Regions from separate parts of the Methylobacterium guangdongense genome, predicted to be linked through region 2. Evidence: riboswitches for the same ligand, from Rfam matches in the RefSeq annotation. Region 2 holds a riboswitch; the other holds the start of a gene.
The links. A riboswitch is a leader RNA that binds a small molecule or an ion and turns the genes downstream of it on or off. The one in region 2 is predicted to bind cobalamin.
Positions count from the first base shown of each region.

Region 1: it holds a riboswitch for cobalamin, as region 2 does, so the genes downstream of both, AAHG09_RS15230 (TonB-dependent receptor) here and AAHG09_RS01530 (CbtB domain-containing protein) in region 2, are expected to answer to the same signal.

Region 1 is NZ_JBBXMX010000007.1:47,440-52,781, forward strand. Features, by position in the region: gene AAHG09_RS15200 (chemotaxis protein) at 1-8, shown strand, start outside; gene AAHG09_RS15205 (flagellar hook-length control protein FliK) at 5-1,501, shown strand; gene AAHG09_RS15210 (transglycosylase SLT domain-containing protein) at 1,461-2,006, shown strand; gene AAHG09_RS15215 (hypothetical protein) at 2,035-2,439, opposite strand; gene AAHG09_RS15220 (hypothetical protein) at 2,675-2,866, opposite strand; gene AAHG09_RS15225 (cell wall hydrolase) at 3,025-3,642, opposite strand; cobalamin riboswitch at 3,869-4,066, shown strand; gene AAHG09_RS15230 (TonB-dependent receptor) at 4,173-5,342, shown strand, end outside.
Region 2 is NZ_JBBXMX010000001.1:313,897-319,238, reverse strand. Features, by position in the region: gene cobN (cobaltochelatase subunit CobN) at 1-812, opposite strand, end outside; gene cobW (cobalamin biosynthesis protein CobW) at 859-1,893, opposite strand; gene AAHG09_RS01540 (DUF1636 domain-containing protein) at 1,890-2,291, opposite strand; gene AAHG09_RS01535 (CbtA family protein) at 2,284-3,021, opposite strand; gene AAHG09_RS01530 (CbtB domain-containing protein) at 3,038-3,220, opposite strand; cobalamin riboswitch at 3,257-3,450, opposite strand; gene AAHG09_RS01525 (DUF4424 family protein) at 3,584-4,606, shown strand; gene AAHG09_RS01520 (protein-glutamate methylesterase/protein-glutamine glutaminase) at 4,736-5,342, opposite strand, start outside.

The sequences.
Region 1 (5,342 bases), on a different contig from region 2:
ACCCGTGACCGCGATCTCTGCCACGCTTCCGAAGCCGACCCCGCAGCCCGACCGGGATGTCGCGCCCCAGTCGGAGGCCGAGGGATCGAATCAGTCAGGCACCGGCGCCAGGGGCGGCTTTGCAGATGCCCTGCGGGCGGCCTCGGGGAGGCCCACCAAGTCCGGCGGCGCGGCCGATGAACGCCAGAAGGCCGGGTCGGACGATGCGGCGGCCGGGACGAGCGACGCCGCGCAAGCGGCCCCGGCTATCCCTGTCGACGCGCCGGTCGCGGCCGATCCGACCAACGCAGCCGCGGCGATCCTGGCCAGCATCCTGAATGCGGCCTCCCCGTCGATCCACACGGCGGCAAACCTGCCGGCTGTTACGGTGACGGTCGCGAGCGATGTCGTCGCCGAGGACGGGGCGTCCGCGCCGGCCTCGACCGGCGGATCCGGTTCGCTCGCGCCGGGTGGAACCGAACTCGCGATGACGAACGCGGCCCGCCAAGCGGCATCACGGGCTGACGGGACCGATCCGGCCGGAACATCCGCGGGCAACCTGCCCAAGGTCGCGGTGCTGGGCAGTGCGGTTCACTTCAAGCCGGTGCTCCCGCAGGCGCCACGCGAACCGACGCTCGCCGCCGCTGCGGCATCAGCACCGGTTCCGGTGCCCCCCGCAGCCGCCGAATCGCCGTCCGTCCAGGCCGGTCTGCCGAACCCGAGCGGCGCCGCGCTTCGACTGGACCGGACCGGGTTGCCGAAGCCGGCCGCCGCGACGCTGAGCGCGCCTGCCACCGGTCAGCCTCAGCCGTCTCCGGACCCGGCGGGCGCGGCAGCCCGCGCGGCCGGCGCCGGGCTGGAGAAGGCGGACGTCACCGCCCTGGCCGACACCCGCGCGGTCACGGGGATCGCCCGGGCGGTCCTCGCCTCCGCCGGGACGCCCGAGGCGGCGCAATCCTCCGGTTCGGAGGAGCCGGCCGGGGCCGTGCCGGGCCTGCCCGCCGGCACCCTGCCGACGATCGCGGCCTCCATCAGGGACGAGCTCGATCGGGCGGCCGGCACCGAGGCGGCGGCCCGGACGTCCCAGGCCGATCAGGCGGCCCAGACCGCGCCGGACGGGCCGCTGCGCGTCCTCAGGATCCAGCTCAAGCCGGAGGATCTCGGGACCGTCACGGTGGAGTTGCGGCTCGTGAACGGTCAGCTCGAAACGCATCTGCGCGCCTCGCAACCCGAGACCGCGGCCCTCCTGCACAGGGACGCCGTGATCCTCGGCGACCTGCTGAAGCAGGCCAACTACCAGGCGCAGGTCACCGTCACTGAGGCCCGCCCGTCCGATTCGGGCGGCTTCTCCGGCAACGCCCCGTCGCAGCAGGGGCAGTCCGGCTTCTCCGAAGGGGGCGCCCGCCCGGGCCAGGGCGGGGACAGGCAGCGACAGGCGGAGCAGGGCCCGGCCGCCGGCAGACGGGAGGGAGAGCGGGGGGATGAGACGACACGTCCTCGCGACGGCGGCGTTTATCTGTAGCGCGGTCCCGGCCGCGGCGAATGTCTGCGAGGCCGAGATGGGCCGCGCCTCCGCACGCTACGGCGTGCCCCTCGGCGTGCTCTACGCCGTCGGTCTCACGGAGACGGGAAAGCGCGGCTCGCTTCAGCCCTATGCTATGAACATCGCGGGCAAGGCCTATTTCGGGACCGGGCCGGGGGACGTGATCGCCCACTTCCGGGAGGCGCACCGCAAGGGCGTCCGCCTGATCGATCTCGGCTGCATGCAGATCAACCACCTCTACCATGGCGGGAAGTTCGGCTCGATCGAGGCCATGATCGACCCGCACGCGAATGTCGAATACGCGACTCAGTTCCTGAAGGAGCTGAAGCAGCGGGAGGGCAGCTGGACCCTGGCGGTGGCCCGCTACCACGCCGGGCCGAACAACAACGCGGCCCAGAAGGTCTATATCTGCCGGGTGATGACCAACATGGTGGCGACGGGCTTCGGGCAGTGGACACCGGCCGCGGCCCGGTTCTGCCGATAGGCCGGGCGCCGCGACGGACCAGCCCGGATCACAGGCCCCGACAACTTCCGGAACTGACCTTGATCTCCGTCCGATCCTCCGGGTTCAGCTGCGCCTCGACGAAGTTCAGCTTGTTGAGATCGATCAACAGGAAGTAGACGCCGTTCTGGCACTTGACCGTGTTGCGCGGCGAACGCTCGTTCAGCCGCGGCGATGCGGGCTGGCACTCGTAGTAATCCGAGCGCCCGGCCGAGATCACGGTGAGCAGGCCGCCGCTGGTGACCAGTGAGAAGGTGCGGGCCTTCTGCGGCTTCGCGCCCTCGGGCAGGCTGGGGGTTGCGAGACCGACCGAGGCCTCCTCGGTGCACGTCAGGGGGCGACGCAGCTGGGCCGCCGCGGGTGCGACGCTCAGCAGGAGAAGCGCACCGGCGAGCGCGACCCGATCGGCCATCATCGGTGCGGCCTCCGTGACTCGTGGGTAGTTTCTACCGGCAAGCTAGACCGTTGGCGCGCCGTGTAAATGCGGCACGTTCGGCTGAGCGGCTCAATCAACAGTTTCACTGGACCCTGCCACCGGCTCGACCCGGCGCCGGGTCGTCAATTCGGGCTTTCGGGTGGGATTCTGTCGGGCAACGCGGTCTTCGTCAGCCGGATGCTTGCCGGAAGCGGGCGATGCGGCTGAGCGCAGCTCAATCCTCGGCCTCGTCGGGATTGTCGTTGGCCGGGCGATCCCCGTCCTGGCGCGCCGCGATCTCGAACCCGATCTCCATCATCAGCAGCCGCGACAGCAGTTGCATCGCCGGCGTGCCGTGGGAAGCCACCAGTTGATGGGTGCGGATGGCGGCTCTCACCATGCGGTCAAAACCGGCGTCGTCTGGCATGGCGATGCCATACCCCGATCGAATGTCGGGATACAACCTCAGCTTTATATATTGCTTCAACGTCCCCCGCAGAAGCGGAGGGAACCGAGCGACATCCACCGGTGCGCATCCGCCCGGGGAGAGCCCGGCGGCGTGCCGGGCCGGATCGCCGCGGCGGGCTACGGCGCGGGCGTCAGCGAGGCCGCCGCGAAGGTCGGGACGGAGACGGGGGCGACCGTGTCGGGCTTGGTCTCGGTCTTGCTCCCGGACTTGCTCTCGGACTTGCCCGCGCGGGTATCGCGCTTCTCGTAGAAGGCGTTGCCGCCCGCGACGGCCACGTAATGCATGTTGTTGTAGGGGTAGTGCCGTCCGGCGGTGTGGAAGTACATCGCCTTGCCGACCTGCGGGTGGCGCTCGCCCGCCAGGACGGCGTCGGCGGCGTCGGCGACCTTCTGCAGATCCTTCTCCTGCATCGGCTTGGTCAGGACCCCCGCGGCGAACTGGCCGGGCTGGCCGACCACGGCGCAGATGCCGCCGGGGAAGATCGCGTTTTCCAGCCGGTTCATCACCACGGTGCCGACCGCGATCAGCCCGCCCTCATCGCTCCGGTTCGATTCGAAATACATGGCCCGGCCCAGGCAGTCCCGCTCGGTCTCGCTGACGACCATCGGCGGCGCGCGGCCGGCGATCGATCCTGTCGTGAGCACCGGGGTGGACGTGTTGCACGCGCCCAGGCCGCAGGCCGCGGCCGCCGCCATCAGAACAGGACCGATTCGCGTCCGCTCGCTACCCTGCATGCAGATCTGCTCCGTGCTGTTCCAGCCGCATCGTGCCGTCCGGCGGGCCGCCCGCTCCCGGCCGGCGCCCGCCGCGATCGGGCGTTCGGCAAGCGTGACCGTACGTTCGCGGCGAGGATGTGGCAGGCGGGCCCGGAGCGGTCATCCGGGGTGGACGCGGAACGTTGCCGCACAATCACAGGGGCGGAGAACCGGTCCGGGCGTGTTGACGCCGACCGAGCGTCCGGTCGATCCTGAACAGGACGGTTCCCTTCGGGGATCAAAAGGGAACGCGGTGAGGGGCTCGCCCCGAAGCCGCGGCTGCCCCCGCAACTGTAAGCGGTGAGCCTTCTCGTCACCACGTCACTGGGCGGCCTCGCCCGGGAAGACGACGGGAGGGCGGCGACCCGCGAGCCAGGAGACCTGCCGTCAGCCGTGGTCACACGCGAGGTCCATCGGGCGGGGTGTTCCGGGGGATGCCAAGACGGCCGCTGCGGCGGCCGGCGCGGCCTCGTTCGCGGTGACGTGCCACTGCCGCCGCCCGAGGTAACGTGTTCCGTCAACCTGCGCGCACCGCGCTGCCCCTCCTCGCCGCCGCCGCGTCGGCGGCCCTGATCGCGACCGCTTCGGCCCAGGCGCGGGGCGGTCCGGAGCCGGCCGCCGAGGCGCGGCTCGACGAGATCTCGGTCACGGCCGAAGGCGCCGCGCCGATCCCGGCCGCCGGTCCGGTGGCCAGTGCCGGCTTCGTCGGCGGCGTGACCGGAATCGGCGGCCCGCTGCTCAGCGTGGACGCGGCCAGCGCCGGGATCCTCACCGGGGCGCAGATCAACAACCGACCGGTGACCCGCCCCGGCGAGGTGCTGGAGGCGGTGCCGGGCCTGATCGTCACGCAGCACAGCGGGGAGGGGAAGGCCAACCAGTTCTTCCTGCGCGGCTTCAACCTCGACCACGGCACCGACATCGCCCTGTTCCTGGACGGGATGCCGCTCAACATGCGCACCCATGCCCACGGCCAGGGCTACGCCGACATCAACTTCCTGATCCCCGAACTCGTCGGCGCGGTGGAGTTCCACAAGGGGCCGTACTTCGTGCGGGACGGCGACTTCGCCTCGGCGGGCTCGGTGCGGATCGACTACCTCGACAGCGTGCAGAGGAACCTCGCGCTGACCTCGATCGGGTCGTTCGGCTACAAGCGCGCGCTCAGCATCGCCTCCGCGCCGCTGGCCGAGGGCACCCTCCTGGTGGCCGGCGAGGCGCAGGTCTACGACGGTCCCTGGGTGGTCCCGGACGCGCTGCGCAAGATCAACGGCGTCGCCCGCTACAGCCAGGGCACGGCGCTCGACGGATTCTCGGTGACCGGCATGGCCTACGCGGCCCGCTGGACCGCCACCAATCAGATCCCCGAGCGCGCCGTCGTCTCCGGGCTGATCGGCCGCTACGGCACGCTGAACCCGACCGATGGCGGGGACACGTCGCGCTTCTCCCTGTCGGGCCGGTTCAGCAGCACCGACGACACCGGCGTGACCCGGGCCTCGGCCTACGTGATCCGCTCGCAGCTCAACCTGTTCAACGACTTCACCTACTTTCTCAACGATCCGGTGAACGGCGACCAGTTCCATCAGCTCGACCAGCGGATCATCGGCGGCGGCGAGGCCCTGCACATCTTCCAGGGCGACCTGTTCGGGCGCCCGATGGAAACCGAGATCGGCGTGCAGACCCGC
Region 2 (5,342 bases):
GCGGCGATGACGAGGTCGGGCCGCCGCGCGCGCACGGCCTCCGCGACCGCGGCGGCGGCTCCGGGCTCCTTCAGGCTCGACACCGCCATCGGGAGGACGCCGATCCCGCGGGCGCGCAGGGCCGCGATCAGGGCGACGAACGGCGCGGTCTCGCCGCCGAGCACCGCCGAGCGGTAGACCAGCAGCAGCGCGAGGGGCTCGACCTCTGTTTCGCCAAGCGGAACTGCGGTCCTCGCAGCCGCGAAGGCCTGTTCGAGGGGCGGCGTGATGCAGCCCGGGCACCATGCGAAGCCCCGGGGCAGCGGCAGGGGCGGCTCGACCGGGAGGTCGGTGCCCGTCCGGGCGGCGAGCAGCCGCAGCATGCGGCGCAGGTTCTCGGGGCCGCCGGCGCGGAAGTAGCCGTCGAGCTGGTCCGCCAGCGCGGGATCGGTCGAGAAGGCGGAAAGCCGCGGATCGGGTCGGTCGTCGCCCGGCAATACCGCCAGCACGACCCCGTGCGCCCGGGCCGCTTCGGCGCAGCGCTCGATCCCGTACCGCCAGTAATCCAGGCCGCCGAGGCAGCGGATCACCACGACTTTAGCGTGCGCGACGATGCGCTCGATATAGAGATCGACCGAGAGCGGGTGCCGCAGCTTCGCCAGCTTGGCGAGGCGCAGGCTCGGCAGGTCCGGCTCGGCGGCGTGCGCCCGCGCGATCCCGGCGAGGTCGCTGTCGGTGAAGGACAGCACCACGCAGTCGCCGGGCTCCTGCCCGAGATCCACCGCCGCCTCGCCCTCGTCGAGGGAGACGGCATCGATGCGCACCAGATGCATCGCGCGTGTCCCTAGGCCATGTCCGGACCGGCGCGCGCGACGGGTCTCATCCCGCGAGCGCCGCGGCCACCGCGTTCCGGTCGAACCCCGTCAGCCCGATCACCACGAGGGCCCCCTCGCGGGCCTCGCCCGCCCGCCAGGGCCGGTCGAAATGGTGGGTGACCCGGCGGCCGACACCCTGCACCACGAGGCGCATCGCCTTGCCCTCGACTTCGGCAAACCCCTTGATGCGCAGAACGCCCGCGGTCTCGGCCGCCTTCTCGACACGCGCCGCGAGATCCGCGGCCGTCACCGCCGGGCGGATCGGCAGGGCGACCGTCTCGAAATCGTCGTGGTCGTGATCCTCGCCCTCGCCGTGATGGGAGGGGCGGGATTCCAGATCGTCCTCGGCGGCGGCGCCGAGGCCCAGCAGCACCCGCGGATCGATCGCGCCCTTCGCGGTCTCCACCACCTTCACGGCGCGGGGGAGGTGCCCCTCCACCTCGGCCCGGACCCGCGCACGAGTGGCGGCGTCGATCAGGTCGGCCTTGTTGAGCACGACGAGGTCCGCACAGAGGAGCTGGTCCTCGAACACCTCCTCCAGCGGATTGTCGTGATCGACCGACTGGTCGGCGGCGCGCTGGGCCGCCAGCGCCTCCGGATCCTCCGCGAAGACGCCCGCGGCGACCGCGGGGCCGTCGACCACTGCGACCACCCCGTCCACCGTCACCCGCGAGCGGATCGCCGGCCATTGGAATGCCTGGACCAGCGGCTTCGGCAGGGCGAGGCCGGAGGTCTCGATCAGGATGTGCTCCGGCGGCTCGGCGCGGCCGAGCAGGGTCTCGAGGGCCGGCACGAAATCGTCCGCCACCGTGCAGCAGATGCAGCCGTTCGGCAGCTCGACGATCGCGTCCTCGGTGCAGCCCTCAACCCCGCAGGCGGCGAGGAACGACTTGTCGAAGCCGACATCGCCGAACTCGTTGACCAGGATGGCGAGGCGGCGGCCCTTGGCGTTCTCGATGACGTGGCGCACGAGCGTCGTCTTGCCGGCGCCGAGGAAGCCCGTGACGATCGTGCAGGGGATCTTGGCGACAATCGTCATTCGGCGGCCTCCAGGGTGCCGGCCGGAAGCGGGCGCGGGGCAGGGAAGGGGGGAATTCGGGCGATCACGCCCTTCTTGAATTCGGTCGGCCGTTCGCGCCAGGGCACGATGCCGTCCGGCGTCGCGGCATAGGCGGCGAGCCCCGCCAGGATGGTCTCGGCGGAGGCGGCCGGATCCATGTCGCCGTACACGTAGGTCCAGCGGTCGGCCGCAGCGACGGCGACCGTGCAGGGCCGCTTGCACACCGACAGGCATTCCACCGCCTCGACCCGCAGGTCCGGCGTGCCGCCCGCGCGATCCCGCAAAGCGTCGAGGAGGCGGGCGCCGGCCCGGGGCCCGTCCGGGTCGTCGCCCTCGCGGCGGCAGGTGGTGCAGACGTACAGGATGGTCTCAGGCACGGGCCGTCCCCCGCGCCGTCTCGCGCCCGAACACCTGCCACGCGCGGCCGAGCCCGAGACCGAGCAGCACCCAGAACACGAAGCTGATCGCGAGGGAGCGCGCGGCGAATTGCGCCGCCAGGGCCGCCGGTAGCGCGGACGCGCCCTCCGGCGCCTGCGGGGCGCCGACCATGTGCGGGGCGATGAGCAGCACGAGGCCACCCAGGATGGCGATCAGGGATCGGCGCACCGCGATCAGGTAGAGGCCCATGGCGGTGGCCGCCGCGGTCATCACCCACCAGGCCTGCCGGACGGCCAGCGGCGCCGCCTCGCTGCCCGGCAGCTCGGGCGGCAGGCCGAGACCCGGGGCCAGGGCGACGCTGGCGAATCCGGCGACCGCGAAGGCGAGGGCGACCACGGGTGTCGGCTCCCGCCCGCAGGCGAGCATCACGGCGCCGAGCAGCAGCGCGTAGCCGACGGCGCCGACGAGCGTCGCTAATCCGGTGAACGCCATGCGCGGCAGGCTGGCGCCCGGCTGCCATTCCGGCGCGGCGTCCGGCGCCGCGTGATCGTGGCCGGCATGCGCCAGGACGATCGGCAGAGCGCGGGTGGCCTGATGGCTGGGCTCGGCCTGCTCGTAGCGTTCGGCCGCCACGATCAGGGGCGAGGTCAGCGTGAGTTCGAGGCCCGTCACGACGACGGCCGCGAAGAAGCCGGCGGCGAGCGCCGCCGACAGAAGCCGGATGATCATCCCTGCGCCGATGGCGTCAGTGACAGGGGAAGTTCTGGGTATGCCGGAAGTCGTGCGCCGCGTTGTGGAACGCGATCGCCGGCGAGAAGCCGACCATGAACAGCAGGCCGAGGCCGAGAAGGCCCGCGAGCGCCACGGCGATCGGGCGCTCCGACGCGCGGGTGCCGGCAGCGACGGGGGCGAGGGTCGAGGTGGTCATGCGTCTGTGTCTCCAGCCGCCCCACCGGCGGCAACGCGGGATCCTGTCGTGACGGCAGGTCTCCTGGCTCGCGGCTCGACGCCCCTGCCGCCTTCCCGGATCGCTCCGGTGGCCCTCGGCAGACGCTCGCCGCTCACAGTTGCGGGGGCAGCCGCGGATTCGAGGCTTGCGCCCCTCACCGCATTCCCTTTTCACCCCGTCGCCGGGGCACCGTCACGCGATCGTTGTAGACGCATGACAGCTCTCGCACAACGGAGGCGCGGCGGAATCATATCCGCGGCGTTGCAAACGGCGGGGATCCGCCGGCGGGAGGCGTATCCTCACCGCCGCGGCGGTCGCCCGGAGCCCTGAAGCGTGATCGTGATGAGAACCCTGTCGCTGGCCCTCGCCCTCCTCGCGGCGGCCTCCCTGCCGGTCCGGGCCGGCGATGCCGAAGCCGGGCTCAAGGCGGGGGGGCTCGTCCTCGAACCGGGCAGCGCCATCACCGTGGCGGCGGAGGAACTCACCCTCTCCGAGCAGGGCGTGCGGGTCGCGTATCGGTTCCGCAACCCGACGGGCGCCGATATCGAGGCCACCCTGACGTTCCCGATGCCCGACCTCAACGGCGCGTCCACGACGGAGGATTCCATCCCCGATCCGGGGCAGGCCAATTTCCTCGCCTTCGACGCGACGGTCGATGGCCAATCCGTCCCGTGGCAACTGGAGCAGCAGGCGTTTTCGGTGCGCGACGGCCAGCCGGTCGCGATCACCGACGAGCTCCGGAGCCTGGGGATCCCCCTGATGCCGACCGTCGCGGCGACGGCGGCGCCCCTGCGCCGGCTCTCGGAGCGGCGCCGTCACGCCCTGATCGAGGCCGGATACCTCGATCGTCAGGTGCACCGGGACGGGACGATCGCGGATGTCCCGCTCTGGAAGCTGAAGTCGCGGTTCTGGCGCAGGCAGGCCTTCCCGGCCGGGCGTGAGGTCGCGGTCCACCAGAGTTACACGCCGAGCCTCGGCGGCCAGCCGAGCCTGTCGTTCGGTTCGCCGGATCTCGATCCGGGGCAGATGGCGCGCTACGCCGACCGGTTCTGCACGGATCCGGCCTTCGCGCGGTCGGCCCAGGCCCTGTACCGGCGGGCGAGCGCCGACGGCAGCCCGTCCTTCCAGGCCTCCGAGCAGTATCTCACCTACGTCATGCCGGCCGGGTCCGGGCCGATCGGCACGTTCAAGCTGATCGTGGACAAGGGCGATCCCGCCACGATGGTCTCGTTCTGCGGCAGCGCTCTCAAGAGGACCGGCCCGACCACGATCGAGATGGTGGTGAAGGATTATGTGCCGGACCGCGCGATCGACGTGCTCTTCCTGAAGAGCGCAACCCGGATTTCAGCCATACCGCCGCTCTGAGGGCGGACGCGGTGCCGTGATCGGCGCAGCTTCAACGACCCTCTCGAGAATCGCGCGACGGCGGCAGGATCGGGGATGGCCTTCGGTGCCGGACACGCCCTGCGGGCCGGTCGCGCGCCGGCGTGCCGCTCATGCGGATTGGCGGAGCGCCGACGTGGCTCCGAAGCGTAGGATCTCCTGCGCGATCCGGTCCAGCGGCAGAACCTTCATCGCCGCGCCCCGCTCGATCGCTTCCTTGGGCATGCCGAAGACGACGCAGCTCTCCTCGTCCTGCGCCACCGTGACCGCCCCGGCGCGGCGCATCTCCAGGAGGCCGGTGGCGCCGTCATCGCCCATGCCGGTCATCAGGATGCCGAGCGCATTCGCGCCGGCGCAGCGCGCGGCCGCGCGGAACAGCACGTCCACGGACGGCCGGTGCCGCGAGACCAGGGGGCCGTCCTTCACCGACACGCTGTAGCGATTCCCGGTCCGCTGCAGCAGTAGGTGCCGGCCCCCGGGGGCGATGAGGGCCCGGCCGGGCAGCACCGCATCCCCGTCCTCCGCCTCCTTCACCGCGACGGCGCAGAGGCTGTCGAGCCGCCGGGCGAAGGCCGCGGTGAAATGCTCGGGCATGTGCTGGACGATCACGAGGCCGGGGCAATCCGGCGGCAGCGCTTCGAGCACGTCGCGCAGCGATTCCGTGCCCCCCGTCGAGGCGCCGATGCAGACGATCCGGTCCGTCTCGGCCACCGCCCGA